Regions from separate parts of the Micromonospora sp. DT178 genome, predicted to be linked through region 1. Evidence: riboswitches for the same ligand, from Rfam matches in the RefSeq annotation. Region 1 holds a riboswitch; the other holds the start of a gene.
What was found. A riboswitch is a leader RNA that binds a small molecule or an ion and turns the genes downstream of it on or off. The one in region 1 is predicted to bind glycine.
Positions count from the first base shown of each region.

Region 2: linked by a shared signal. The riboswitch ahead of gcvP (aminomethyl-transferring glycine dehydrogenase) and the one ahead of gcvT (glycine cleavage system aminomethyltransferase GcvT) in region 1 are both predicted to bind glycine.

Region 1 is NZ_JBNCKV010000021.1:1,916-16,697, forward strand. Features, by position in the region: gene glyA (serine hydroxymethyltransferase) at 1-775, opposite strand, end outside; gene gcvH (glycine cleavage system protein GcvH) at 772-1,164, opposite strand; gene gcvT (glycine cleavage system aminomethyltransferase GcvT) at 1,198-2,325, opposite strand; glycine riboswitch at 2,378-2,458, opposite strand; glycine riboswitch at 2,464-2,556, opposite strand; gene ACLQ22_RS28280 (collagenase) at 2,816-5,362, shown strand; gene ACLQ22_RS28285 (NAD(P)/FAD-dependent oxidoreductase) at 5,498-6,892, opposite strand; gene ACLQ22_RS28290 ((2Fe-2S)-binding protein) at 6,889-7,140, opposite strand; gene ACLQ22_RS28295 (NAD(P)/FAD-dependent oxidoreductase) at 7,127-8,275, opposite strand; gene ACLQ22_RS28300 (aminopeptidase P family protein) at 8,272-9,687, opposite strand; gene ACLQ22_RS28305 (aldehyde dehydrogenase family protein) at 9,723-11,129, opposite strand; gene ACLQ22_RS28310 (proline racemase family protein) at 11,126-12,127, opposite strand; gene ACLQ22_RS28315 (dihydrodipicolinate synthase family protein) at 12,127-13,020, opposite strand; gene ACLQ22_RS28320 (GntR family transcriptional regulator) at 13,178-13,885, opposite strand; gene ACLQ22_RS28325 (flavin monoamine oxidase family protein) at 14,090-14,782, opposite strand, start outside.
Region 2 is NZ_JBNCKV010000011.1:20,634-35,415, forward strand. Features, by position in the region: gene ACLQ22_RS20935 (DUF881 domain-containing protein) at 1-493, shown strand, start outside; gene gcvH (glycine cleavage system protein GcvH) at 548-928, shown strand; gene odhI (oxoglutarate dehydrogenase inhibitor Odhl) at 1,143-1,595, shown strand; gene ACLQ22_RS20950 (MerR family transcriptional regulator) at 1,646-2,347, shown strand; gene ACLQ22_RS20955 (bifunctional nuclease family protein) at 2,524-2,988, shown strand; gene ACLQ22_RS20960 (MerR family transcriptional regulator) at 3,176-3,760, shown strand; gene ACLQ22_RS20965 (nitric oxide synthase oxygenase) at 4,087-5,301, shown strand; gene ACLQ22_RS20970 (globin domain-containing protein) at 5,305-6,576, shown strand; gene ACLQ22_RS20975 (DivIVA domain-containing protein) at 6,573-7,196, shown strand; gene ACLQ22_RS20980 (NAD(P)H-binding protein) at 7,207-7,866, opposite strand; gene ACLQ22_RS20985 (NAD-dependent protein deacetylase) at 7,990-8,865, shown strand; glycine riboswitch at 8,976-9,074, shown strand; gene gcvP (aminomethyl-transferring glycine dehydrogenase) at 9,149-11,995, shown strand; gene ACLQ22_RS20995 (DUF5999 family protein) at 12,122-12,322, opposite strand; gene ACLQ22_RS21000 (chorismate-binding protein) at 12,419-13,642, shown strand; gene ACLQ22_RS21005 (L-lactate permease) at 13,840-14,782, shown strand, end outside.

The DNA of each region.
Region 1 (14,782 bases):
GGCCGGGGAAGACCGCCGAGTCGAGACGCCGGGCCAGGTCGGTGTCCGCGCTGAGGATGGCGCCGCCACGCGGGCCACCGAGCGTCTTGTGGGTGGTCAGGGTGACCACGTGGGCGTGCGGCACCGGGTTGGGATGCAGCCCGGCGGCGACCAGCCCGGCGAAGTGCGCCATGTCGACCAGCAGGTACGCGCCGGCGGCGTCGGCGATGCGGCGGAACCGCGCGAAGTCCAGGGTCCTCGGGTACGCCGACCAGCCCGCCACCAGCATCTTCGGCCGGTGCTCGTGCGCCAGCCGCTCGACGGCGTCCATGTCGACGAGGAAGCTCTCGGCGTCCACCCGGTAGCCCACCGCCCGGTACAGCCGGCCCGAGAAGTTGAGCCGCATCCCGTGGGTCAGGTGGCCGCCGTGCGCGAGGTCGAGGCCCAGGATGGTGTCCCCGGGGTCGAGTAGGGCCGCCATCACCGCGGCGTTGGCCTGGCTGCCGGAGTGCGGTTGCACGTTGGCGTACGCGGCGCCGAAGAGCCGCCTCGCCCGCTCGATCGCCAGGCGCTCGACGGTGTCGACGTGCTCGCAGCCGCCGTAGTACCGCCGGCCGGGGTAGCCCTCGGCGTACTTGTTGGTGAGGACCGAGCCCTGCGCCTCCAGGACCGCCCGGGGCGCGTGGTTCTCCGAGGCGATCATGCCGAGGGTCCGCCGCTGCCGGTGCAGCTCGGCGGCGACCGCCTCGGCGATCTCCGGGTCGACGTCGATCAGTTCACGGTCGAGGAGGGTCATGCCGCACCCGCCCCGTCGGCGTCGGCCAGGTAGGCGCGGTACTCGTCGGCGGTCATCAGCGCCGGCGCGTCGGTCAGCCGCACCCGCACCAGCCAGCCCGCCCCGTACGGGTCGGTGCCGATCAGGTCCGGGTCGGCGACGACCGCCTCGTTGGTGGCGACGATCTCGCCGCTCACCGGCATGTACAGCTCGGCCACCGACTTGGTGGACTCCACCTCGCCGCAGACCTCGCCCACGCTCAGGTGGGTGCCCGGCTCGGGCAGTTCGGCGTAGATGATGTCGCCGAGGGCGGCGGCGGCGAACGCGGTGATGCCCACGGCCGCCGGTTCGGCCGTGTCGTCGATCCACTCGTGGTTGCGGCTGTAGCGCAGACGCGCGGGTACGTCCATGGTCGTCACTCCTGGGGGATGGGTCGGTTAGCGTCAGCGCGGACGGCGGTAGAACGGCAGCGGGGTGGTGCGCACCGGCTCGGTGGTTCCTCGCACGACGACGCCCAGCCGGGACCGGGCCTCGATCGCGTCGGCGTGGACGTGGGCCATCGCGACGGGCCGGTCGAGCGCCGGTGACAGCGCACCGCTGGTGACCACGCCGACGGGCCGCGCCGGTACGCCGTCTGCCAGCGCGACCACCGGGTGGCCGGTCCTCGGCACGCGTCGCCCGGTTCCGGTCAATCCCACGAGGACGGTGGCGGCCCCGGCGTCCCGGCGCTCGGCCAACGCGGCCCGGCCGACGAAGTCGCCCGGCTTGGTGAAGGACACCACCCGTCCCAGGCCCGCCTCGAAGGGGGTGACGCCCTGGTGCAGCTCGCACCCGTACAGCGGCATCCCGGCCTCGATGCGCAGCGTGTCCCGGCAGGCCAGCCCGGCCGGCGTCAGCCCGTGCCCGGCGCCGGCGGCGAGCAGCGCGCGCCAGACGTCTTCCGCGTCTGCGGCCCGGAGGAAGAACTCGAACCCGTCCTCGCCGGTGTATCCGGTACGGGCGACGATCGCCGGCCGTCCACCGACGTCCACGGCGGTGGCGGTGTAGTAGCGCAGTCGGGTCGGCTCCGCGCCGACCACGGCCCGCACCGTGTCGGCGGCACGTGGGCCCTGCACGGCGATGATGGCCCGCTCGGCGGTGTGGTCGGCGACGGTCGCCGCGTGTCCGGCGCAGCGTAGGTGCAACGCGGCCAGCGCGGTGCGGGTGTTGACGGCGTTGGTCACCAGCAGGTACCGGTCGGCGGCGAGCCGGTAGGCGACCAGGTCGTCGAGCACGCCGCCGGTCTCGTCGCAGAGCATGGTGTAGCGGGCGCCGCCGACCGGCACCGCCGACAGGTGTCCGACCAGCGCGTGGTCCAGCGCCGCCGCGGCGTGCGGCCCGGACACCTCGAGCTGCCCCATGTGGCTGAGGTCGAAGAGGCCGGCACGTTCGCGTACCGCGCGGTGCTCGGCGGTCTCGCTGCCGTAGCGCAGCGGCATCGACCAGCCGGCGAAGCCGGTGAACCGGGCGCCGAGTTCGGCGTGCACAGTGTGCAGGGGTGGGTGGAGCAGGGTCGTCGGACTTTGATGCACGGAGGCCTCCCTCGTTCCGACGCGGTCGCGTCGTACGGTCGGTTGCCTCCCGCTCTGTCATCGACCTGAGAGCTTCACCGCCGGTTGGCGGCTTGCACCGTGGGTGAGACGACTGATCGTCTGCTTTCCAGAGTTCGCCTCACCCGAGCGGTAACGGGGCCTGAGAGTTTCTTGGGAGTTTGCTCCTTCGGCGCCCCGACGGACGGTCGGGATCTCTCCCGCGCGGGTTCGAACGGCGTCTATGTACTTGTGGATTGCCCGCAGACCGTAGGCGACCGCCCGAGCGGCTGTCAACGACAACGCACGGTAGTCGGATCGTCGCCTATATCGATCATCGGCGATCCTTTACACGATGTGTGATGTGTGCCATTGTACTGGCCACCTACGGCGCGGACCCCCACCTGATCGACGGGAATCGACGCCGCCGCCACTCCACACCGCCACCACCTGCCGGCCACCGGGCCGGACCACGAACGCCAGGAGGCGACCCGTGAGAACCACGAGAACACGAAACCGACGCGGCTGGCCCGCCGTCCCGCTCGCGCTGGCGCTGGCGCTCGCGCTGACCCCGACGGCCTCCTCCGGCACCGCGCACGCGGCGCCACCGCCCAGGCCGACCGGCGCCGCCCCGAGCGACGCCGGCCTCGGCTCCGGCGCCGGTGACGCCCACGTCCGGCGGGCGCCGCTGCCGCTGAGCGAGCGGGCCCCGCTCCCCTCGTCCCGTGCGGAGCTGCGCCGCGACTACGACCGGCCCGACGACGGGGGGCGGCGCAACGCCCCGTCGACGCGCGGGGCGGCCGCCGCGCCCTGCGCGGTCGGCGACTTCACGAGCCGGACCGGCAGCGCCCTGGTGCAGCAGATCAGGGCGTCCACCACCGACTGCGTGAACACCCTGTTCAGCCTCTCCGGAAGCGACGCCTCCCAGGCCTTCCGCGAGGCGCAGATGACCAGCGTGGCGTACGGGCTGCGGGACAACGCCGCCGCCTACGACGGCACCAACGGCACGGGTACCGCCCAGCTCGTGCTGTACCTGCGGGCCGGGTACTACGTGCAGTGGAACCACCCCGCCACCGTGGGCTCGTACGGCCCCGGCCTGCGCACCGCCATCCGCGCCGGGCTGGACACGTTCTTCGCCAACGGCCGCTCCGGCGACGTCAACGACGTCAACGGCGAGGTGCTGGCCGAGGCGGTCACCCTCATCGACAGCGCGGAGGAGAACGCCCGCTACCTGTACGTGGTGAAGCGGCTGCTGACCGGCTACAACAGCTCGTACGACTCGTCGCGGTGGATGCTCAACGCCGTCAACAACGTCCACACCGTGCTGTTCCGGGGCCACCAGGTGCCCGAGTTCGTCAGCGCCGTCAGCGCCGATCCGAGCGTGCTGGACACGCTGTACGCCTTCGCCACCGGCAAACGGGCCCTGCTCGGCACCGACCGGGGCTACCTGGTCTCCAACGCCGGCCGCGAACTGGGCCGCTTCCTCCAGCACACCGCCCTGCGGTCGAAGGTGCGGCCGCTGGCCCGGGGCCTGCTCGACCTGAGCGCGATGACCGGCTCCACCGCCACCCTCTGGGTCGGCGTCGCGGAGATGACCGACTACTACGACAAGGCGAACTGCGCCTACTACGACACCTGCGACCTCCAGGCGCGCCTGGCCGCGGCGATCCTGCCGGTCACCTTCACCTGCGGCAGCACCATCCGCGTCCGCGCCCAGCAGATGACCTCCGCCCAGCTCGACTGGGCGTGCGCGAGCATGCGCAACCAGGACGCCTACTTCCACTCGGTGGCGGCGGACAAGGGTCCGGTCGCCGACGACCGCAACACGACCATCGAGGTGGTGGTCTTCGACTCCAGCGCCGACTACCAGACGTACGGCGGGCCGATGTTCGGCATCGACACGAACAACGGCGGCATGTACCTCGAAGGCGACCCGGCGGTCGCCGGGAACCAGCCGCGCTTCATCGCCTACGAGGCGGAGTGGCTGCGCCCCACCTTCGAGATCTGGAACCTCAACCACGAGTACACCCACTACCTCGACGGTCGCTTCAACATGTACGGCGACTTCACCGACAACATCGCCACCCCCACCATCTGGTGGATCGAGGGCTTCGCCGAGTACGTGTCGTACTCGTACCGGGAGCTGACCTACGGCACCGCGATCACCGAGGCCGGAAAGAAGACATACCCGCTGCGTACGCTCTTCGACACCACGTACAGCCACGACACCACCCGCGTCTACCGGTGGGGCTACCTGGCGGTGCGGTACATGCTCCAGTCGCACCGCGGCGACGTCACCACGCTGCTCGGGCACTACCGCACGGGCAACTGGAACGCCGCCCGCACGCTGTTGACCGGCACCATCGGCAACCGCTACGACGCCGACTGGTACGCCTGGCTGGACGCCTGCTCGGCCGGCAACTGCGGCGGCGCCACCAACCCGCCCGCGAACCAGGCCCCGGTCGCGGCGTTCACGTCTGCCACCACCGGGCTGAGCGCCACCTTCACCGACCAGTCCACCGACGGCGACGGCAGCATCGCCGCCCGGTCCTGGACCTTCGGTGACGGCACCACCTCGACGGCGACCAACCCCACGAAGACCTACCGCGCCGCCGGCACGTACCCGGTCACGCTCACCGTCACCGACGACAAGGGCGCCACCGCCAGGACCTCCCGGAACGTCACCGTCACCGGCGACCCCGCCGCGCTGCCCGAGTGCACCGGCGGCGACGTACGGACGCTGGGCCGCAACTGTCAGCGCGGCAACCTCCAGGCCACCGCCGGGAACCTGTACTATCTCTACCTCCAGGTTCCGGCCGGCACCGCCAGCCTGACCATCACGTCGTCCGGTGGCACCGGCGACGCGGACCTGTACTACAGCCGCAGCGGCTGGGCCACCACGAGCACGTACACCCAACGGTCGGTCACCAGCGGCAACGGTGAGACGATCACGATCGACAACCCGGCCCCCGGCTACCACTACGTGAGCCTGCACGCCAAGCAGGCGTTCAGCGGGGTCACCGTGCGGTCGCAGTACTGAGGACCCGCGCCACGCCGGTGTGGCCGCCAGCGCTCGCGCGGCGGCCACACCCGCAGGTCGCGCGACCGGCCGGGCCCGGCCCGGCTCCGAGGAAGCGTCGCCGGGCACCACGTGACCGGCGACGCCGTGTGACTCTCACTCTTCGGCGGCGAGTTCGCCGAGCGTGACCGGCTGCGCCAGCGGACGGGACGCGTACCCGGCCAGGTCGGCCGCACCGGCCGTCCGGCCCGCCTCCCGCGCCGCCAGGCAGGCGGTGGCGTAGCCGCAGACCCGCCCCTGGCACCAGCCCATCCCGGCCCGGGTCAGCAGCTTCGCGCCACGGGCATCGGTGGCGGACAGCTCACGCACCGCCCGCCGGACCGCTCCGGCGGGCACCTCCTCGCACCGGCAGACGAGCGTGTCGTCGGCGCACCAGTCCGGCCAGCCGGCCGGCACGGGATGGACCGCGTGCAGCGCCGCCGCGAACCGGCGCAGCCGACGCCGGGCACGCAGCAGACGGTCGTGCCGGCGGGCCGACCAGGGCGGCGGACGGCCGAGAGACAGCGCGGCGGCGCCCCCGGCCAGCTGTCCCTCCACCAGCGCCAGGGCGGCGCCGCCGACGCCGGTGACCTCACCGGCGGCGTACACCCCCGGCACCGAGGTCGTCTGGGCCGCGTCGACGGCCAGCACCAGGCTGCCGTCGGAGTCCAGCCGGGTCGCGCAGCCCAGGGCCACGGCCAACTCCACCTGCGGGGTGAATCCGAAGCCCACCGCGAGGCCGTCGCACTCCACCTCGGTGCCGGTGCCGACCGACACGGTGCCGCCGGGACCGACCGGGGCGACGGTCACCCCGGTCACGTGGTCGGTGCCGTGCGCGGCCACCACCGCCGTCCGGCGGTGGTAGGGCACCGTGTGCCGGAGCATCCGCCAGCCGTAGCGGCCGGCCTCGGCGAGCTTGCCGGCCGCGCCGGCGACCGCACGGAGGTGACGGGCGTACCCCGCCGGGTCGTTCGCCTCGTAGACGCCGACGACGGTGCCGCCCGCCTCGGCGAGGCCGGTCGCGACCGGCAGCAGGAACGGTCCCGTCCCCGCCACCACGATCCGCCGCGCGAAGGTCACCCCCTGGCCCTTGAGCAGGGCCTGGGCGCCGCCGGCGGTCACCACCCCGGGCAGGTCCCAGCCCGGGAACGGCACGACCCGGTCGTGGGCGCCGGTGGCGACGACCAGCCGGCGCCCGTGCACCGCCCCCGATCGGGTCTGCACGGTGAACTCCGGACCGGCGCAGCCCGACGTGGCCCGACGGGACTCGACGAACCAGACGGCGGCGTCGGCGCGGTGGTCGACCCGGCCGAGTTGCTCGCGCAGCCGGGCGAACGTCGACCAGTCGGGGTGGCCGCTGCCGTCCGCGTCGGGCCGGTGCCGCCAGAACTGCCCGCCCGGCCGCAGCCCGGCGTCCAGCACCGCCACCCTGCAGCCGGTCCGCGCCGCCGAGGCCGCCGCGGCCAGCCCGGCCGGTCCGGCGCCGATCACCACCACGTCGTACGCGGTCACGGCCGCGGCCCGTCGTCGTGGGTCTCGACCACGTCGCCCGGGCGGGCGATGACCAGGCAGGCGCGCTGCGACGAGGCCCCGTTGACGCGGACCAGGCAGTCGAAGCAGATTCCGATCCCGCAGAAGATCCCCCGGGGTCGGTCACCGACCCGGGTCCGGCGCCACGAGCGGACGCCGGCGGCGAGCAGCGCGGCGGCGATCGTCCGTCGCCCGTCGGTCGGGACGGGACGGCCGTCAAAGGTGAACATCATGGCGCTCCGGGGCGAATGGTCGTAGGTCCACGTCCGGGCGGCGCCCGGTCAGCAGCGCCGCGACGGCGTGCCCGGTGGCCGGGGCGAGACCGATCCCGGCCCCCTCGTGGCCGGCGGCGTGGTAAAGGCCCGGCACCCGGGGATCGGCGCCGATCATCGGCAGGTGGTCGGGGCTGTAGGGCCGGAACCCCCGGTAGGCGCGGATCGCCGAGACCCGGCCGAGGACCGGGAAGAGCCGGACCGCTCCCGCCGCCAGCCGGCGCAGCGCCGGCAGCGGGAAGGTCGGATCGAATCCCACCCGTTCCCGGGTGGAGCCGATCAGGATCGTGCCCGCCCTGGTGCCCTCCACCACCGGCGACACCTCCAGGTCGCCCGTGCTGCGGCCGACGTTGGCGACGTAGCCGGCCGCGTACACCTTGTGCCGGACCAGTGGCGGCAGCGCCTCGGTGACGAGGATGAAGCCGCGCCGGGGCAGGATCGGCAGCTCGACGCCGGCCAGGGCGGCGACCTCGCCGGCCCAGACGCCGGCGGCGTTGACCACCGTCGTGGTGTGCAGCGTTCCCCGGTCGGTCACCACGCCCCGGACCGCTCCCGCGGGGTCGCGGCGCACACCGACGACCGTGGTCCCGGTCAGCACCCGCACCCGGGCGGCGCGCAGCAGGTGGGCGGCGGCCAGCATCGGCTGCACCTGCGTGTCCTGCGGATAGTGCACGCCGCCGGCGAGGTCCCGGGCCAGGTGCGGCTCGTGGTCGGGCAACGCGTCGGCGGCAACCTCGTACGCCTCGACCCCGGCCCCGCGCTGGCTCGCGGCGAACGCCCGCAGCGCGGCGTGTTCGGCCGGCGAGGCGGCCACCACCAGGCCGCCCTTGTGTTCCAGCTCGATGCGTTCCGCGCCCAGGGTCTCCCCGAGTTCCCGCCACAGGGCGACGGAGTGGCGGGCCAGCGCCAGCTCCGGCCCGGGCGGCTTGTCGGAGACGAGGATGTTGCCCTCGCCGGCGCCGGTGGTGCCGGCGGCCACTCCGCCCCGGTCGACCACGGTGACGGTCAGTCCGGCGCGGGCGGCGTAGTAGGCGCAGGCGACGCCGACCATGCCCGCCCCGATGACGACGACGTCCGGGCTGGCGGTGGTCATGAAGCGATGCGGTGCATCCACGCCTCGACGTCGTCCGCGCGGCGGGGCAGGTCGTCGGAGAGCATGCGGTATCCGTCGTCGGTGATCAGCACGTCCTCCTCGATGCGCATGCCCAGCCCGCGCAGCTCGGCGGGGATGAGTTCGTCGTCCGGCTGGAAGTACAGTCCCGGTTCCACGGTCAGCACGTGACCGGCCGCGAGCCGGCCGTCCAGGTAGGTGTCGGACCGGGCGGCGGCGCAGTCGTGCACGTCCAGCCCGAGCATGTGGCCCGAGCCGCAGAGGGTCCACCGGCGGTGCAGGCCGCAGTCCTCCGCCAACGACTGCTCCGGCGTGCAGGGCAGCACCCCGAGATCCGCCAGCCCGTGCACCAGCACGGTCATCGCCGCCTCGTGGAAAGCCCGGAACCGCGCGCCCGGCCGCAGGCACTCCAGCGCGGCGTCGTTGGCCCGCCGGCACAGCTCGTACAGGTCACGCTGCAAGGGGCTGAACCGGCCGGAGACCGGCAGCACCCGGGTGATGTCGGCGGTGTACAGCGACCGGGTCTCCGCCCCGGCGTCGAGCAGCAGCAGGTCACCGTCGCGGACCGGCCCGTCGTTGTCGTTCCAGTGCAGGGTCGCCGCGTGCGCGCCGGCGGCCACGATGGACTGGTAGCCGACGTCGTTGCCCTCCAGCCGGGCGCGCTGCCAGAACACCCCCTCCAGATACCGCTCGGACGTACGCATCGCCATCGGCAGCGCCCGCACCACGTCTTCGAAGCCCCGGGTCGTGGTGGCCACCGCCTGCTCCAACTGGGCGATCTCCCAGGGGTCCTTGAGCAGGCGGAGTTCGGCCAGCACCGTGGCGAACTCGGCATCGCCGGCGGTGGCCCCGCCGCCGAGCAGCGCGTCGACGCCCCGGTCGACGCCGCGCAGCACCCGGGTCGGCGTGTGCGCCCCGGCCAGCGCCGGCGCCAGCTCGGCGACGTGGCGGGTCGGCAGGGCGAGCCGCCGGCTGCTCTCCCCCAGCGTGGGGCGCCGGCCGGCCCACAGCTCGCCGTAGACCCGGTCCCGGAAGAACTCGCCGTCCTTGCGCCCCGAGCGTGGGCGCAGGAACAGCGTGGTGTCCCCGTCGGGTTCGATCACCAGGACGCCGTCGGAGGACTGATCGCCGGTCAGCCAGGTGTAGGCCGAGTGGGGCCGGAAGCGGAAGTTCTGGTCGTTGGAGCGCTGCTTGTATTCTCCGGCCGGGACCACCAGGCGCTGGCCGGGGAACAGGTCGTGCAGTCGCGCGCGCCGGGTCGCGGCCCAGCCGGCGACCTCGTCGACCGGCAGGTCGTACTGCTCGGTGTCCGCCCAGCCGGACAGCATGAACTCCTCGAGCGCGGGGCTGACCGGCAGGTCGTGGCTGCCGGTACGCAGGTCGGCGCGGGTCACAGCGGCTCCTTGACGGGGGTGGTTGGTGGGGTGGGTCAGTTGGGTCGCGGCGGCGCCGCGAAGGTGACGGTGCGAACCGAGGTGTAGAAGTGCAGGGCGGCGGTGCCCTGCTCGCGCGGGCCGTAGCTGGAGGCCTTCTCGCCGCCGAACGGCGCGTGGAAGTCCACTCCGGTCGTCGGCGCGTTGACCCGGATCAGGCCGGTGTCGACCCGCCGGGCGACGTCGAGCAGCGCTCCGACGTCGCGGCCGTGCACGGAGGTGACGAGCCCGTACCGCACGTCGTTGATCAGGTCGACGGCGCTGGTCAGGTCCGGCACGGCCAGGATCGTGGCCAGCGGCCCGAACGTCTCCTCCCGGGCCACGGGGTGTGCCGGGTCGAGCCCGTCGATCAGCACCGGCGCGACGTACCAGCCGTCGTCGGCGGTGGACGGGCCGCCCGTGCCGCCGGTGAGCAGCCGCGCCCCGCTCGCCCGCGCGGCCTCGGCGGCGTCGAGGACCCGGTCGCGGGCCGCCGCGTCGATCACCGGGCCGGCGACCACGGTCGCCTCGGCCGGATCGCCGAACCGCAACGACGCCACCGCGGCCACCAGCGCCTCGGTGAACTCCCGCGCGTCTCCCACCACGACGATCCGCCGGGTCGCGGTGCACTTCTGTCCGGCGTACCCCATCGCGGCGTTGGCCAGCAGCGCGGCGGTCTGCCCGAGGTCCGCGTCGGGCAGCACCAGGGCTGCGTTCTGGCCGCCCATCTCCGCCTGCACCGGCAGCCCGGCGCGGGCGGCCGCGACCGCGACCTGAGCGCCGACGGTCGCGGACCCGGTGAACGAGACGACGTCGCTCGCCTCGACGACCGCCCGCCCGGTCTCCGTCCCGCCCGGTACGACGTGCAGCAGCCCGTTCGGCAGCAGCCCGTCGAACAGCCCCTCGACGGCCTCGCCGCAGGCGAGCGCGTCCGGGGAGGGCTTGAGCAGCACGGCGTTGCCGGTGGCGAGCGCCGGTGCGGCCTTCCACAGCGGGATGGCCAGCGGGAAGTTCCACGGCGTGACCAGCCCGGCGACGCCGCGCGGGCGGCGTTCGGTGAAGAGCAGGCCGGGCTGGTGCGCCGGGAGCGAGGGTGCCAGCACGTCACCGGTCGCGGCGTAGCAGGCCTGCGCGTAGTAGTCCAGGATGGCCGCCCCGCGGTCCACCTCGGCGCGGGCCTCGCTCACCGGCTTGCCGACCTCGCGGACGATGAGGTCGGCGACCGCGTCGGCCCGGTCGCGCAGCCGGTCGGCCGCCGCGCGCAGGGCCGAGGCGCGGCCGGCCGGCCCCTCCCGGCACCACCCGGCCTGTGCGGTACGCGCCCGCGCGGCCAGCGCCCGGACCTCCTCCTGCGTTGCCGCGGCCCGCTGGACGACCACGTCGCTCGGGCACTGCGGGGAACGACTCCGAATCAGCTCACTCACCACAGGAATCCCGCCGGGAAGGGGTCGTCAGGGTCGAGGAAGTACTGGGCGGTGCCGGTCAGCCAGGCCCGCCCGGTGACGGTCGGCACCACCGCCGGGCGACCCGCGACGGTGGTGGTGCCGACCAGTCGCCCGACGAACCGGGTGCCGAGCAGGGACTCGTTGACGAAGTCCCGGTCGAACGGGAGCAGGCCCCGGGCGTGCAGCTGCGCCATCCGCGCCGACGTGCCGGTGCCGCAGGGCGACCGGTCGAACCAGCCCGGGTGGATCACCATGGCGTGCCGGGAGTGGCGGGCGTCCGAGCCCTCGCCGGCCAGGTACACGTGGCGGCAGCCGGAGATCTCCGGCTGCTCCGGATGCACCGGCCGGTCGGTGGCGTCGACCGCCGCCATGATGGCCAGTCCGGCCTCCAGCAGCGGCTGTCTGTGGACGCGGTCGAGGCTGAGCCCCAACTCGGCGAGGTCCACCACTGCGTAGAAGTTTCCGCCGTAGGCCAGGTCGTAGCGGACCCGTCCCAGGCCGGGAACGTCCACCACGGCGTCCAGCGCGGCGGCGAAGGACGGGACGTTGCGGATCGTGACGGCGGTGGCGCGGCCGGCGGTCACCGCGACCGACGCCACCACCAGTCCGGCGGGCGTGTCCAGGCGTACGGTGGTCACCGGCTCGGTGACCTCGACCATCCCGGTCTCGACCAGCACGGTGGCCACGCCGATGGTGCCGTGGCCGCACATCGGCAGGCAGCCGGACACCTCGATGTAGATCACGCCGAAGTCGGCGTCCGGCCGGGTCGGGGGTTGCAGGATCGCCCCGGACATGGCCGAGTGGCCCCGGGGCTCGTACATCAGGAAGGTGCGCAGGTGGTCAAGGTGGGCCATCAGGTGTTCCCGGCGCTGCGCCATGGTGGCGCCGGGGATCACCGGGACTCCGCCGGTGACCACCCGGGTGGGCATCCCCTCCGTGTGCGAGTCGACCACGTGGATGACGCGGTTGGTGCGCATCAGCGGTGACCCGCCGCGAGAAGCCGCTCGGTGGTCTCCCGGATCTCGGTGACGACCGCCGGGGGCAGGGGCTGGCGTGGCTGGCGGGTGGGTCCGCCCGGCCGGCCGGCCACGTCCATGGAGAGCTTGATCGCCTGGACGAACTCCGACCGGGAGTCCCAGCGCAGCAGCGGGTGCAGCGTCCGGTACAGCGGCACGGCGGTCGCCAGGTCCCCGGCGACGACGGCCTGGTAGAGGCGGGCGCAACTGTCCGGGATGGCGTTCTGGTAGCCGCCGATCCAGCCGACCGCGCCGGCCATCAGCAGTTCGAGGGCGACGTCGTCGGCGCCGGCCAGCAGGTCGAGGCCGGGAGCGAGTTCGGCGATCTCGTACGCGCGGCGGACGTCGCCGCTGAACTCCTTGACCGCGACCACGAGGCCCTCGTCGAAGAGCCGCCGCAGCAGTGCCGGCGTGAGGTCGACGCGGGTGTCGAGCGGATTGTTGTAGGCGACGATCGGCAGGCCGGCCTTGGCCACCTCCCGGTAGTGGGCCAGCACGGCCGCGTCGTCGGCGCGGTAGGCGGTGGGCGGCAGCAGCATCACGGCCTGGCAGCCCGCCTCGGCCGCCTGGTCCGCCCAGCGTCGCGCCTCGTCCGCGCCGTACGCCGACACGCCGGGAACCACCGAGAAGCCGGCCGGTGCCGCCTGCACCGCGGTCCGCACGACGGCCTCGCGTTCCCCGGCGCTGAGGACCTGGTACTCCCCCAGCGAGCCGTTCGGGACGACGCCGCGGCAACCGTTCTCGGCGAGCCAGCCGACGTGCGCCGCGTACGCGCCGAGGTCGACACTCAGGTCACGGGAGTCGAACGGCAGGGCGGTGGCCGCCAGGACGCCCCGCCACGGAATCTGTTCCACGCCACCTCCAGTAAAATGTTACATGGCACCGTAGCACGGCTGTCGGGGACGTCACCAGGTGCGAACGGTGTTCCTCTTCCGGCACCGGCGCCCGTCGTCGGCGCGGTGATGTGCGGCAGCGGACCGGGAGATGGCGGCCCGCGGCGACGCGCCCCGGCTAACGCTCGGGTCGGTCGGCCCAGATTCCGCGCACGTGCCGCAGGTGGCTGCGCATCAGGTCCACGACCCCGTCCCGGTCCCCCGCCGCGAACAGCTCCATGAGCTGGACGTGCTCGTCCGCCGAGTCGACCAGCCGGCCGTCCCTGACCAGTGCGTCGAGCCCGTACAGGCGGGTGCGGTTACGCAGGTCGGCCACCGTCTCCACCAGCCGCAGGTTGCCGCCCGCGCGCAGCAGGGTCAGGTGGAACTCGCTGTCCGCCTCGATGTACGCCACGACGTCGCCCCGGCTCGCGGCCCTGACGATGGCCTCCGCGAGCCCCCGGAGCTCGCGCAACTGCTCCGCCGAGAGCCGGCCCACCTGCTCGGCCACGACCGGGATCTCCAGCAGTTCCCGGATCTGCGTGATCTCGTCGAGTTCCCGCTCGGACAGGGAACGGATCCGGAAGCCCTTGTTCTTGACGATCGTGATCAGGCCCTCCTTGGCCAGATCGAGGATCGCCTCGCGCACGGGCGTCGGGGAGACCCCGAACTGCGTCGCCAGGGTGGGCGCCGAATAGATGGTGCCGGGCCTGATCTGGCCCGCCACGATCGCGGCGCGCAGCGCGTGCGCCACCTCCTCGCGCAGGCTCTGCCGCCCCTGGATGGCCGCCAGCGCCAGCCCTGACCCGGCGGCGCCGGCACCGCCCGCCTGCCAGTCGGCCGTCACAACCACTCCACCCTGCTCAGCTCACCGGGGGCGGTGAGGTGACCCCTCGTCCCGACGAACACCGGTCGACGCACGTACGCCGAGGTTGGAGCTTACCGGTCGACGCGGCACCGGCCGGGCACCTCCTCGCCCGGCCTCCGGTCGGTGCCAACGGCGACCGCCACCGCCGAGCGGCTGAGCCGCCGAGCAGCCGGCCCCGCCGCGTCAACCGCCCGGCTGCGCCAGGATCTCCGCGGCCGCCCGCTCGCCGGCCTCGATCGCCCCGTCCAGGTAACCCGCCCACCGGGTGGCGGTCTCCGTGCCGGCCCAGTGCACCCGCCCCACCGGCTGGCGCAGCTCCGGGCCGTAGCCGCACCAGGAGCCGGGGGTAGGCGCCCCGCAGAAGCAACCGCGCGTCCACTCGTCGGCCGACCAGTCGTACTCGACGAACTCCTCGGGCCGCCGGGCGGCCGGTCCGGCGACGGCGGCGAGGGCGTCGAGCAGGCTCGCCCTGCGCTCCGGCGGCGGCATCCGTCGCAGCGCGTTCGCCTCCGGGCCGTAGCTGAACGCGGTGAGCACCCCGCGTGGGGAGGCCGGGGTGCTGTTGTCCACCGTCTCGGTGACCGGCCCGGCGAGGCAGAACGCGACGCCGGAACGGCCGTCGGCGCGCCAGAACGGCTCCGGGTAGATCGCGTGGACCTTGATCGCCGAGCCCATCGGCATCCGCTGGGTGAGCGCGTCGCGCAGGGGCGGCAGCGGCGGGTCGTACCGGATGCGCCCGGCCAGCGTCGGCGGCACGGCGACCACCACCGCGTCCGCCTCGACGCGGCCGGTGTCGGTGTGCACGACCACGCCGGCGCGGTCCTGCGCGATGGCCCGCACGGGCGCGGACAGCCGTACCGCGTCCGGGCCGAGGGC
Region 2 (14,782 bases), on a different contig from region 1:
GCAGTTGCGTTCGGGTCAGCAGGGTCGGCAGGCGGCGTTGGAGGAGGCGACGCGGCGGGCCGACGAGTTGGGGATCCTGGCGGGGACGCTGCCGGCGACGGGGCCGGGGTTGTCGGTGCGGTTCGAGGCGGGTGAGAAGCCGATCTCGGCGTCGCGGGTGTTGGACGCGGTGCAGGAGTTGCGGGGCGCTGGCGCGGAGGCGATGCAGATCTCGGGTGGTGACCGGGCGACGGTGCGGATCATCGCGTCGACGTTCTTCCTGGACGGGGAGGGCGGGTCGTTGGTGGTGGACGGGCGTCGGTTGACGGGTCCGTTCACGATCACGGTGATCGGTGATCCGGCGACGATGCGTACGGCCTTGAACATTCCTGGCGGGGTGGTGGCGTCGGTGACGGGTGACGGCGGTAAGTTGATCGTTGAGGATCGTGAGGCTGCCGAGGTTTCGGCGCTGCACGCGCCGATCAAGCTGGAACACGCCCGTCCGGTCTCCTGACCGGCGCGGCTCGCACCGGGTTTCCGGTGCGCCGATGGATGAAGGACGCGTCTGGTGATTCCTGAGGATCTGCGGTATACCGCCGAGCACGAGTGGGTGGCGGGTGACGGCGGCGGCACTGTCCGGGTCGGCATCACGCACTTCGCGCAGGACGCCCTGGGTGACATCGTGTACGTCCAGCTGCCCGATGCGGGTGCGGTGGTGGCGGCCGGTGAGTCGTTGGGTGAGATCGAGTCGACGAAGAGCGTGTCGGAGATCTACGCCCCGCTGAGCGGTACGGTGGCGGCGCGCAACGAGGCGCTCGGCGACACCCCTGAGGTGATCAACACCGATCCGTACGGTGCGGGTTGGTTGCTGGAGATCACCCCGGACGATCCGGCGGCGGTCGACGGTCTGCTGTCCGCGGACGCGTATCGTGAGCTCACCGAGAGCTGAGTGCGTCCCCTCCGGGCGTGGCGGGTGTTCCGCGCGTCCGGTTGCCCTGCATTTCGGCGCTGGCTAGGCTCGCCCAGTCGACCGAGAACCAAATAGTTCAGCGTTGCGGAATTGCCTTTCCGGGCACGGGGAGCCAGCCGCCGGGTGTTGGAGTGCCCGGCGGCCAGACCCGCCATTACCCGACGCCGACCGAACAGATCCGTGAGGTGGTCCCATGACGCGCCCAGACGACGAGTTCCCCCCACTCGACGTCACTTCGACGCTCAATCTCGGTTCGCTCGACGAAGTGCTGGAGGGGCCGGACACCGATGTGGTGCCGAGCCGGATGTCCGGTTCGTTGCCGCCGGGTATGGCGCTGCTGGTGGTTCGCCGGGGTCCGAATGCGGGTGCCCGGTTCCTGTTGGATCACGACGTGACGACCAGCGGTCGTCACCCGGACAGTGACATCTTCCTCGACGACGTGACGGTGTCGCGGCGGCACGCCGAGTTCCACCGTGACGGTGGGACGTTCACGGTGCGGGACGTGGGAAGCCTGAACGGCACGTACGTGAACCGGGAGCGGGTCGAGGCGGCCACGTTGAGCAATGGTGACGAGGTGCAGATCGGCAAGTTCCGGGTGGTGTTCATCGCCGGTCCGCGTCCCGAGGAGGGGGCCGGCCGGGGGTGAACGAGCCTGCGGCCTCCACGCCGCCCGAGGCGGCCCGCGCCCGTCCGCTGATGAGCATCGGCGAGGTGCTGGGTCAGCTGCGGGTCGATTTCCCGGACGTGACCATTTCGAAGTTGCGGTTCCTCGAGGCCGAGGGCCTGGTGGAGCCGCAGCGGACGGCGGCGGGTTACCGGAAGTACAGCTGGGACGATGTGGCGCGGTTGCGGTTCGTGCTGACCGCGCAGCGGGACCAGTATCTGCCTTTGCGGGTGATCCGTGACCAGTTGGCGCAGTGGGACGCGTCCGGGGAGTCGCCGGGTCGGCAGCGGCCGACGTTGGTGGCGGTGGGTCCGGACGGTGAGGTTCCGGGGCGGGTGCCGGAGGAGCCGGTCGGGTCGCCGCAGGCGCGGCTCGGCCGGTTGGATCTGGTGGCGCGTAGCGGGATCGACGAGTCGACGCTGGGCGAGTTGGAGCGCCTCGGTGTGGTGGTGTCGGATCCGCCGGGTTGGTACGACGACGATGCGTTGATCATCGCGCGGGCGGTGGCGGGTCTGGCGGCGTACGGGTTGGAGCCGCGGCATCTGCGGGCGTTCCGGACGGCGGCGGATCGGGAGGTTGGTCTGTTCGCGCAGTTGGTGGCGCCGTTGGCGCGGCAGAGTGATCCGGCGGCGCGGGCGCGGGCGGCGGAGACGGCGCGGGAGTTGGTGGCGCTGTCGCAGCAGTTGCATGCGGCGTTGGTGCGGGTGGGGTTGCGGTCGACGTTGGGTCGGTGATCCGGCGGGGGCTGTGCGGAAAGATCTTCCCCGGGAAGCGTGTCGTAGGCTTGCCGGGGTAACCCCTTTCTGGCGCGGGCGTGTGCGGGTAGCGCATGGGACGGCCGTGTCGCGGTCCGTGTACCGTGCAGGGAAGGGCGCGGTGCGGCGTAGGTGACAACGACACGGAGGCGGCGGTGCGCGAGCTGAGCGTGGTCGGAGTTCGGGTGGAGCTGCCCAGCAACCAGCCGATCGTCCTGCTCAGGGAGGTCGAGGGGGACCGCTATCTACCGATCTGGATCGGTGCGGTCGAGGCGACGGCTATCGCCTACGAGCAGCAGGGGGTCAAGCCGGCCCGGCCGCTGACCCATGATCTTCTGCGGGACGTGTTGGCGGCGTTGAAGGCGCCGTTGCGGGCGGTGGAGATCACCGAGTTGAAGGAGAACGTCTTCTACGCGGATCTGTTGCTCGGGGACGGGGTGCGGGTGTCGGCCCGGCCGAGTGATTCCATCGCGTTGGCGTTGCGGGTCGGTGCGCCGATTCGTTGTGCCGAGGAGGTCCTCAGCGAGGCGGGGATCGTGATCCCGGACGAGCAGGAGGACGAGGTGGAGAAGTTCCGCGAGTTCCTGGACCAGGTGCGTCCGGAGGATTTCGCCGGCTGAGTCCGGTCTTCTGCGGGGTGTCACGCTCGGTGATGCTCTGGTGCTGTGGGTGATCTTCGTTGTCGTGTCGCGGCGTGTCGCGGCGGCTCCTGCGGGGCAATTCCTCAAGGCGGCTATAGGGTTGCCGTGTCGAGGGGTGCACGTCCCGGAAACGACGTGTCACCGCACTGGCGGGGAGGTTGTCCGGATGCACGAGCCGCGAGATTCCGATCCGGGTACGGAGCTGGACGAGCCGGGTGTGGCGCCGCCGGGGTGGGCGACCGAGGGTGACGGTGCCGTGGGGTACCGGGGCGTGACGGCCTGCCACGCGGTGGGGATCAGCTACCGGCAGTTGGACTACTGGGCCCGTACGGGGTTGGTGGTGCCGAGTGTGCGCGACGCTTCGGGTTCGGGCACGCAGCGGTTGTATTCGTTCCGGGACCTGGTGGTCCTGAAGGTGGTGAAGCGGCTGCTGGACGCCGGGGTGTCGTTGCAGAACATCCGGAAGGCGATCGAGGCGCTGCGCTCCCGTGGGGTGGAGGACCTGGCGGGCATCACGTTGATCTCCGACGGCACGACCGTGTACGAGTGCCGGTCGCCGGAGGAGGTGGTCGACCTGTTGCAGGGTGGCCAGGGCGTGTTCGGCATCGCGATCGGTGGGGCGTTCAAGGAGATCCAGGGTTCCCTGTCGCACCTGCCGTCGGAGCCGGCGACGTCGGTGGAGCCGCAGGTGGCGGCGGAGCCGGTGGGTGACGAGTTGGCGGCGCGTCGGGCGCGTCGTCGGGCGGGTTGATTCTCCGGCGCCCTTCGTTGGTGTCCTGGGGGCCAGGAGCCGCTGCGGTGATGTCCAATCTGGCCTGCTCGGAGGCAAATGCCCACAGTGGACGCCTTGGGCACGAGTCGCCTTGTTGACAGTCATTGCGTCACCGTGAATCCTGTGTGCGGCGTTCACGATCTTCTGCGTGCATATCACCCTCGGTGATATGCCGTGGCGGTTCGGGGAGGCTGTACGGACGACGCAGAAGGCGATGGCGACGCCTGCCCGACGATCGGATTTGAACGAGAGTGCAGACTGACTATCACGTCGACGCAATGATCTTGGATGCCGGTGAGCGTGCCATGGACGGCAACGCGTCGGGCTGTCCGGTGGCTCATGCCTCCCGGACGCAGGATCCCCTGGTGGAGGACGTGGCGGCGGAGGCCGTCGAGTTCTTGCAGCTCTATCACGCGGAGCGACGGCTGCCGGGCCTGATCGGACGGATCGCGGAGGTCCGGGAGGAGATCGCGCTGACCGGCACGTACCGGCACACCACGGAGGAGTTGGCGTACGGGGCGAAGGTCGCCTGGCGGCAGTCGGTGCGTTGCGTGGGGCGGGTCCGGTGGGCAGGGCTGAAGGTCCGTGACCGACGCGGGGTGACAACGGTGGCGGGCATCTCGCAGGAGTTGGCGCAGCACCTGGCGGTGGCGGACAACGGGGGGCGGATCCAGTCGGTGATGACGGTGTTCGCGCCCGACCGGCCGGGGGTGGGGCCGCGGGCGCGGATCTGGAACGACCAGTTGATCCGGTACTGCGGGCATCGGACGGACGACGGGTCGGTGCGGGGTGATCCGGCGCAGGTGGCGATGACCGATGCGGCGCGGCGTCTGGGGTGGCGTCCGCCGGCGGTACCGGGCCGGTTCGACCTGTTGCCATGGGTGATCGAGACAGCGTATGAGGACCCGACGGTGGTGGAGGTGTCCCGGGACCTCGTCCGGGAGGTCGCCCTGGTGCATCCGGAGTATCCGTGGTTCGAGGATTTGCGGCTGCGTTGGCATGCCCTGCCGGTGATCAGCAACATGCGCTTGCGGATCGGTGGGGTGGACTACAGCTGTGCTCCCTTCAACGGTCACTATCTGAGTGACGAGATCGGTACCCGCAACATGGGGGACCGGAGCCGCTACGACCAGTTGCTGCCGGTGGCCCGGGGGCTGGGGTTGGACACCTCCCGCGAGGACAATTTGTGGCGCGAGCACGCCGTGCTGGTGATCAACCAGGCGGTGTTGCACTCGTTCCGGCTGGCCGGTGTGCGGGTGTCGGATCCGCACACCGAGTCGGAGCAGTTCATGAGGTTCTGTGAGTTCGAGGAGCGGGCGGGTCGGCCGGTGCATGGTGACTGGTCGTGGCTCAACGGCAGTGTGGGGTGGGCGGCGTTGCATGCCGTGCACCACCGCTACTACGACGAGAGGATCCCGAACCCGAACCTGTGGCAGGCGGACCGTGCGTACGGGCCGTCGGGCGTGTTGCAGTCGACCCTGCGGCAGCGTCATGACGTCGCTCGCCGGAAGGAGGTCTGAGGCATGGATGTCGCGGCGTTACGCCAGAGTTGGGCCCAGTTCTGCGTGGCCGGTCCGGAGGCGGCGAAGCACTTCTACGCGACGTTGTTCGTGATCGCGCCCGAGGTCCGCACGATGTTCCCGACCAACATGGAGTATCAGCAGGACAAGTTGCTGGCGGCGTTGGGGCACGTCATCACCCACATCGACGACGAGCGGGTGGTGACGTCGTTCGCGCAGCGGTTGGGGGCTGACCACCGCCGGTTCCGGGGGGAGGACCGGCAGGGTCGGCCGGTGCCGATGGCGGAGTGGCACTACAGCCAGGTCGGGCAGGCGTTGCTGTTGACGTTGGAGCGGTTCCTCGGGCCACGGTGGACGCCGGCGCTGCGCGCGGAGTGGGCCGCGGCCTACGAGTTGGTGGCGCGGTTGATGCTGACCGGGGCGGCGGAGGCGGTGCGGTCGTCGCCGCCGTACTGGGAGGCGGAGGTGCTGAGGGTGCAGCGGCGGCGGTCCGACGTGTGTGTGTTCACGGTCCGCCCGAACTATCTGTGCGAGTACCTGCCGGGGCAGTCGTTGCCGGTGCAGGTGCCGCAGTTGCGGACGTGGCGCTATCTGTCGCCGGCGAACGCGCCACGCCCGGACGGGACGATCGAGTTCCACGTCCGCGCCACGGGTCGGTTCTCCACCCATCTGGTGCGCAAGGTGCGCGAGGGCGACCAGCTGCTGTTGGGGTTGCCGGTGGGTGAGGCGTTGGCGTCGTACGACCGGTCACCGCATCTGCCGCTGCTGCTGGTGGCCGGGGGCACCGGGCTGGCGCCGTTGCGGGCGGTGGTGGAGGCGTTGCAGCGGGGACCGGGACGTCCGACGACTCTGGTGGTGGGCGGCAAGACGCCCGACGACCTGTATGACGACCGGGCGTTGCGGGAGTTGGCGGCGATGCCGCCGGCGGGGTCGTGGCAGTCCGGTGAGGTCGGTGGGTGGCTCCGGTACGTGCCGACGGTCGAGAGCGGCTGGCAGTGGCAGGGTGCGATCGGTACGGCCGGTCACACCGCGGCACGGTTGGGTCCGTGGCGGGACACCGAGGTGCTCGTGTGCGGCAGCCCGGAGATGACCCGGGAGACGATCAGCGCCCTGGCCACGTCGGGGGTGACGCCGGAGCGGATCCTGACCGAAAGTTACGATCACTCCCTCTACCCACCTCTGGCGAGCGCGGCTGCCGCCGCGCCGTCCGATGTGATCTGGACCGGTGCGGCTCCCGCCGCACCGCGCGACTTGAGTTGGACAGGTGCGCGATGAGCATCGACCACGGTGACCGGGTGGTCGCCGATCCGCACGGTGAGCTGACCCGGTCGGTGGCCGCGCTGGAGGCGCGCCGGTTCCGGGGCAGCCGGTGGCTGTCGGCCGACGAGGTCGCCGGCCTGGCCCGGTCGGTGGACGAGCGGGTGGCGTTGCTGGGTGGTGAGGTGGACCGGCTGCGGCGGGAGAACGAGGCTCTGGCGCGGCAGGTGGAGATGTTGCGCCACGGCGCGTTGCCCAGCACCGCCCCGCAGGGCCCGGACCCGATGGTGATCGAGTTGGCGGTGCGGGCGCAGGACGAGGCGAACCGGACGATCAGTGAGGCCAGCGCGGAGGGCGCGGAGATCATCGCCGACGCGCGGCGGCAGGCCGAGGAGATCATCGCGGAGGCGCACGTGTTGGCCGGGGATGCTGCCGGCCTGGCGGGGAACGAGGGGTTGCCGCGGCAGGTGCGGGAGTTGGAGGGCCGACAGATGGCGTTGGTGGCGGCGGTGGCGGCGGCGCAGCAGCACCTGAGCCGGTGGCAGGCGTACCTGTCGGAGCAGTCGGAGCAGTTGCGTACCGACGCGGCGGCTGCTGGGGCCCTCAGCGCGCAGTTGCGTGCGGTGGTCGGAGAGTAGCGACGTCGGGTCAGTGCCGGTCGACGGCGGCGACGGCGTCGGCGATGGGGGTGTCGCCGGCGACGACTTCCAGGATCGCGCCGGCGCTGCGCGGGTGGTAGAGCAGGGCGACCAGCACCCGGGCGACGTCGGTGCGGGTCACGGCGCCCGAGGGGGCGTGTCGGGCGAGGGTGATCCGCCCGGTGGGCGCGTCGTCGGTGAGCCGGCCGGGTCGCAGGATCGTCCAGTCGAGGTCGCGGCCGGTCAGGTCGTCCTCGGCGGCCTTCTTGGCCCGCAGGTACGCCGCGAACACCTCGTCGGTGCCGGCGGGTGGTGCGCCTTCCACGCCCACCGAGGAGATCAGCAGGTAGCGGCGCACGTCGGCGCGTTGCGCGGCGTCGGCGAGCAGGGCGGCGCCGGCCCGGTCGACGGTGTCCTTGCGTTCGGCGCCGCTGCCGGGGCCGGCGCCGGCGGCGAAGAGGACGGCGTCGGCGCCCCGCAGGTGCGCGGCGAGTTCGTCGACGCCGACGTGTTCGAGGTCGGCCACGACGGGCTGGGCGCCGGCGGCACGCAGCGCGGCGGCGTGGTCTGGGTTGCGGATCAGGCCGACGGCGGTGTCGCCGCGTCCGGCGAGTTCGCGGTGGGTCAGCTGGGCGATCTTGCCGTGTCCTCCGGCGATGACGACGCGCATACCGCCAACCTAGCCGCCGTCGGACCACGGCGTGGCCGGTCGACGGGGGCCGGGCCGGTGTCGGGGGCGACGTCGGTGCCCGGGTGTTCGCGGGAGGGTGGTTGCCTGAGGCAGCATGGACGGGTGACGGAGACGGTCGACGCGCTGGCCGGCCTGGTGGCCGGCGGTGGTGTCGTGGTGTTGAGCGGGGCGGGGCTGTCCACCGAGTCGGGCATCCCGGACTACCGGGGGCCCAGTGGCGCGGCGCGGCGGCACACCCCGATGACGTACCAGGCGTTCACGCGCGACGCGCAGGCGCGGCGGCGCTACTGGGCGCGCAGCCACCTGGGGTGGCGCACGATCGCGCGGGCGGCCCCGAACGAGGGGCACCGGGCGGTGGCGCGGCTGCAACGTGGCGGGCTCATCGAGGGGATCATCACGCAGAACGTGGACGGGCTGCACACCGCCGCGGGCAGCTCGCAGGTGGTGGAGCTGCACGGCCGCCTCGACGAGGTGGTGTGCCTGGGCTGCGGCAACCAGACCTCGCGGGAGGAGTTGGACCGGCGGCTGCGGGAGGCGAACCCGGACTTCGACGCGCGGGTCGCGGCGGTCAATCCGGACGGTGACGTGGATCTCGCCGACGACGAGGTGGCCGGCTTCCGTACGGTCGACTGCACGTTCTGCCGTGGCGGCATGCTGAAGCCGGACGTGGTGTTCTTCGGGGAGACGGTGCCGGCGGCCCGGGTGGCCCGCTGTTTCGCGCTGGTGGCGCGGGCGCGGCTGCTGCTGGTGCTGGGCTCGTCGTTGACGGTGATGTCGGGTCGCCGGTTCGTGGTGCGCGCGGCGAAGCTGGGCGTTCCGGTGGTGATCGTCAACCAGGGGCCGACGCGGGGCGACGGGTATGCGGCGTTGACCGTCGACGCGCCGCTGGGGCGGCTGCTGCCGGCGCTGGCCGACCGGACGGCCGCCGCCGCCGCGGTGCCGACGGTGCCGACGGGGTTGACGGGCGTCGGCCGGTAGCGGTCCCGGCGGGGTCACGGGGGCTGGTGGGTGGTCCACCGTCGCCCGCGCCCGGCGGGGGTACGACCTCCGGTGGGTGATCCGGCGCTGGTAGCGTTGACCATGCCGGCAGCACCCACGTGGGAGAGACCGCCCAGCAGCACCTCGGGCGGCGCCGAAGGGGCAAATCCTCCCCGGAACCTCTCAGGCAAAAGGACCTCGTGGGCAGGCACTGTGGAGCGCCTCGCGGGGCGCGACAGAGGGGGAGGCCGACCTGTCGACCTCGCCCCCGGGAGTGCCGCCCATGACCGTAGAGCAGTTCGCCGCCCGCCACATCGGCCCTGATCCGGACGACGAGCGCCGGATGTTGGAGGCCGTCGGTTACGGCTCGGTCGAAGAGCTGATGGACGCGGCGATTCCCGAGGTGATCCGCTGGCACGGCACCCTGGACCTGCCGGAGCCGGCCAGCGAGCACGACGCCCTCGCCGAGCTGAGGGCCCTGGCGGCCCGCAACACGGTCGTGGTGTCGATGATCGGTCTGGGCTACCACGGCACGCACACCCCGGCGGTGATCCGCCGCAACGTGCTGGAGGACCCGGCCTGGTACACCGCGTACACGCCGTACCAGCCGGAGATCAGCCAGGGGCGGCTGGAGGCGCTGCTGAACTTCCAGACCATGGTCACCGACCTGACCGGGCTGGCCACCGCGAACGCGTCGATGCTCGACGAGAGCACCGCCGCGGCCGAGGCGATGACCCTCGCGCGCCGCGCGTCGAAGAGCAGGAGCCCGGTGTACGTGGTCGACGCCGACACCCTGCCGCAGACCATCGCGGTCATCGCCAGCCGGGCCGAGCCCCTCGGCATCGACGTGCGGATCGTCGACACCGAGCGCGACGAGTTGCCGGCGGAGTTCTTCGGGCTGCACCTGCAGTACCCGGGGGCGTCCGGGGCGGTGCGTGACCAGGCGGGTTTGGTCGAGGCGGCGCACGCCGTCGGGGCGTTGGTCACCGTGGCGGCGGACCTGCTGGCCCTGACGCTGCTGCGTGCGCCGGGGGAGATCGGCGCCGACATCGCCGCCGGCACCACCCAGCGTTTCGGCGTACCGATGGGCTTCGGTGGGCCGCACGCCGGCTACCTGGCGGTACGGGCGGGGCTGGAGCGGATGCTTCCCGGCCGGCTGGTGGGGGTGTCGCGCGACGCGGACGGCAACCCGGCGTACCGGTTGGCGTTGCAGACCCGGGAGCAGCACATCCGGCGGGAGAAGGCGACCAGCAACATCTGCACCGCGCAGGTGCTGCTGGCGGTGATGGCCGGCATGTACGCCGTCTACCACGGTCCGGACGGGCTGCGGGGGATCGCCCGCCGTACCCACGACATGGCGGCCCGGCTGGCGGCGGCGCTGCGGGGCGTGGACGGCGTCGAGGTGGTGCACGAGGCGTTCTTCGACACCGTCCTGGTGCGGGTGCCCGGCGGCGCCGAGGCGGTCGTCGCCGACGCCGCCGCCCGGGGCGTGAACCTGCGGCTGGTCGACGCCGACCACGTGGGGGTGTCCTGCGACGAGACGACCACCGTCGCGCACCTGCGGAAGGTGTGCGACGCGTTCGGGGCCACCGTCGCCGGGCGGGCGGTGGCCGTGGCGGACGCGCCGGTGGGGGGCGCGTTGCCGGCGGCGCTGGCGCGTACGTCGGACTTCCTCACCCACGCGGTGTTCCGCAGTCACCACTCGGAGACGGCGATGCTGCGCTACCTGCGGCGGCTGTCGGACTTCGACTACGCCCTGGACCGGGGCATGATCCCGCTCGGGTCGTGCACGATGAAGCTCAACGCCACCACCGAGATGGAGCCGGTGAGTTGGCCGGAGTTCGCCCACATCCACCCGTTGGCGCCGGACGCGCAGACCGCCGGCTACCGGGAGATGATCTCCCAGTTGGAGGGGTGGCTGGCGGAGGTGACCGGCTACGACGCGGTCAGCGTGCAGCCCAACGCCGGTTCGCAGGGTGAGCTGGCGGGTCTGCTGGCGATCCGGGCGTACCACCGGCAGCGGGGCGAGGCGCACCGGGACGTGTGTCTGATCCCGTCGTCGGCGCACGGCACCAACGCCGCCAGCGCGGTGATGGCCGGCATGCGGGTCGTCGTGGTGGGCTGCGACGACGGGGGCAACATCGACCTGGTGGACCTCGACGCGAAGATCGACAAGCATCGGGACGCCCTCGCGGCGATCATGGTGACGTATCCGTCGACGCACGGGGTGTACGAGACGGGCATCGCGTCGTTGTGCGCGAAGGTCCACGACGCCGGCGGTCAGGTGTACGTCGACGGGGCGAACCTCAACGCGCTGGTCGGGTTCGCCAAGCCGGGGAAGTTCGGGGCGGACGTGTCGCACCTGAACCTGCACAAGACGTTCTGCATCCCGCACGGCGGCGGCGGTCCGGGGGTGGGTCCGGTGGCGGTGCGGGCGCACCTGGCGCCGTTCCTGCCGGGTGATCCGCTGGGCGTGCACGTCGACGGACGGCCGGCGATCTCGGCGGCCCGTCACGGGTCGGCGGGGATCCTACCGATCCCGTGGGCGTACCTGCGGATGATGGGCGCGGCGGGGCTGGTGCGGGCCACCGGCGTGGCGGTGCTGGCGGCGAACTACGTGGCGGCGCGGCTGCGCGGGCACTTCCCGGTGCTGTACGCGGGCAACAAGGGCCTGGTGGCGCACGAGTGCATCCTGGATGTGCGGCCGCTGACGAAGGCGACCGGGGTGAGCGTGGACGACGTGGCGAAGCGGCTGATCGACTACGGGTTCCACGCGCCGACGATGTCGTTCCCGGTGGCGGGGACGCTGATGGTGGAGCCCACCGAGAGTGAGGATCTGGCCGAGCTGGACCGGTTCTGCGACGCGATGATCGCCATCCGGGCGGAGATCGACAGGGTGGCGTCGGGGGAGTGGCCGGCCGGCGACAACCCTCTCGCCAACGCCCCGCACACCGCGGCGATGGTGTCCGCGGACGAGTGGCCGCACCCGTACCCGCGGTCGGTGGGCGCGTACCCGGCCGGGGTGCAGCGGGCCGGGAAGTACTGGCCGCCGGTGCGGCGCATCGACGGCGCGTACGGCGACCGGAACCTGGTGTGTTCCTGCCCGGCTCCGGAGGCGTTCGAGAGCTGACGACGCGTGACGCCGGGGCGGTCGTGGTGCCGCCCCGGCGGGTGCGCCGACCTGGGCGGGGGGTGTCCCGACCGGGGGACTAGCCTTGATCGACGTGTCTGGAATGCGTGACGCAGCGTGACAGGGTCAGGCGACGAGGGCGTGTCGGGCCGGGCCGCGGTGCGGGGCGATGCTGCTGCCGTCGGGGAGGAGTTCGCCGGTGTCCTCGAAGACGATGACACCGTTGCAGAGCAGGCTCCAGCCCTGCTCAGGGAAGCAGGCGAGGACTCGGGCGGCTTCCCGGTCGGTCGCTTCGGCGGAGGGGCAGGTGGGTTGGTGCTGGCACATCGGGATCTCCGGACTGTGGGGGCACTGTGTCATGGTTCACATGACCAGTGACGCACAGTACCAAGCGAAACCGGCCAACATCGAGCACGTATGGACGTGGTTTCTTCGAAATCCACTGAACGGATGAGGCATGATGGGCCGGACGGCGTGGAAACGCTCCCAGGGCTAGGGGTCGAGACACCGGGGGCACCGGCCCGCTGCCGCCGTACGCTCGTCGAGCGGGCCCGGTGGCAGTGGCGGCCCGCCGACGGCGGGGACCCGGCGGCGCGGGCCGAGGAGTTCCTCGCCGCGCACGACCTGCCGCTGCACGAGCTGGCCCGCCCCGCCGGGCGCCACGACCCGGCCGGGGTGTGCGGGGCCGCCCTCTACGTCTCCGCCGCCGCCGGCGCGGCCCTCGTCGGCGCGCCCGCCGGCGCGGCCAACCCCGTCCCCGCGCTGCCGGAGGTCGCCGTGGTCGTCTACGGCCACGCACCGGCCGCACCGCTACCCACCGCGGCACCCGACACGCACTGGTGGCACGGCCACTGGGCCGAGAGCTGGACGCCGCGACAGCACGCCGACGCCGTGACGGCGGTCCGCGCGGCGATCGGCCGCGGCGACGTCTACCAGGTCAACCTCGTCGGCCACGCCGCCGCCCGCTACACCGGCGACCCGCTGCCGGCCCTGCGCCGGCTCGCCGGGCTGCCCGGCGCCCGCTACGGCGGCACCCTCGCCGGGGCGGGCTGGGCGATCGGCTGCGCCAGCCCCGAGACCCTGGTGGAGCTGGCCGACGGCCGGTTGATCACCAGGCCGATCAAGGGCACCCGGCCGGCCACCGCCGCCGGCCGCGCCGAGCTGCTCGCCTCGGCCAAGGAACGCGCCGAGCACGTGATGATCGTCGACCTGGAACGCAACGACCTGGCCCGCGTCGCCCGCACCGGCAGCGTGCGCGTCGACGAGCTGTTCGCCGTACGCCGGTGGTGCGACCTGTGGCAGGCGGAGTCGACGGTGTCCGCGGCGGTCGCCGACGGACTCGGCCTGGCGGACCTGCTGCGCGCGGTCTGCCCCGGCGGCTCGGTCACCGGCGCCCCGAAGCTCGCCGCCCTGGAGCACATCGCCGCGCTGGAGCCGGTCGGCCGGGGCGCCAGCATGGGCGCGCTCGGCTGGGTCGCCCCGGGACGCATCGACCTGGGCCTGACCATCCGCACCGCCGCCGTGGACGCCGAGCGGGTGCACGTGTGGGCCGGCGGGGGTATCACGTGGGGCAGCGATCCCGACGCCGAGGTCGCCGAGGCCGCCGCGAAGGCCGCCCCGGTGCGCGCCGCGCTCGCCGCCCGCTGAGCTGCGCGGGCCGGGATCCGGCCACCACCGCGTTCGCCGGTGGCTCACGGGACCCCGGCCATCACCGGGCCGGTCCCGCACGCACTGGCGCGCCGGTCTGCGCACGGTGGAAGAGGCGTCGCGCCGGCCGCGTCGGGTGAGATGAGCCGTACTGCCCGCCACCCGGGCCAGGGCGTCCGCAGCCGAGGCGGTCCGCGATGTACCAGCAACCCCTGCAACCCGTCGGCGGGTCGCTCGCGCTCAGCGCAGCCTGCGCCGCGCTGCCGTTGCTGACCCTGTTCGTGCTGCTCGGAGTCGTGCGTACGCGGGCCTGGGTGGCGGCGTTCGGCGCGCTGTCCGTGGCGGTCGTGCTGGCCTGGGGGCTGTGGCGGATGCCGCTGCCGCAGACGCTGCTGGCCGCCGCCCAGGGCGCCACCTTCGCCCTCTTCCCGCTCGCCTGGACGTTCGGCACGGCGATCTGGATCCACCGCCTGACCGTGCACACGGGGCACTTCGACACGCTGCGGCAGGGTTTCGCCCGGATCAGCGACGACCGCCGCGTGCAGGCCATGGTGATCGCGTTCTGCTTCGGCTCGCTGCTCGAGGCCCTGGCCGGGCAGGGCACGCCGGTCGCCGTCACCACGGTCATGCTGCTGGCCCTCGGCTTCACCCCGCTGCGCGCGGCCGCCGTGGCGTTGGTCGGCAACACGGTGCCGGCGGCCTTCGGACCGCTCGGCCTGCCGATCACCACGCTGGCCGGCGTGACCGGGCTGCCCGCCACCGAACTGGGCATGATGGCCGGCCGGCAGGTCCCGGTGATCGCGGTCGTCGTCCCGCTGGTCGTGCTCGCCGCCGCCGACGGCCGGCGGGGCGTACGCGAACTGTGGCGTCCGGCGCTGGCGTGCGGCGGCGCGTTCGCGGTAGCCCAGTTCGTCACGGCGAACTGGCTGACGGCCGCCCTGGCCGACATCACCGCCGCGTTCGCGGGGATGGGCGTCCTGCTGCTCGTCGTCCGCCGCAAGGTGGTGCGGCGCACGGCTGTCGTGCCGGTCGGCGGGGGGCCGCCGGAGCCCGACGCGCCGGAGCCGGCGGGGTCGCGGTGGCGGGCGTACGCGCCGTACCTGACGATCGTGGTGGTCTTCGCCGTCTCCCAGGTGCCGG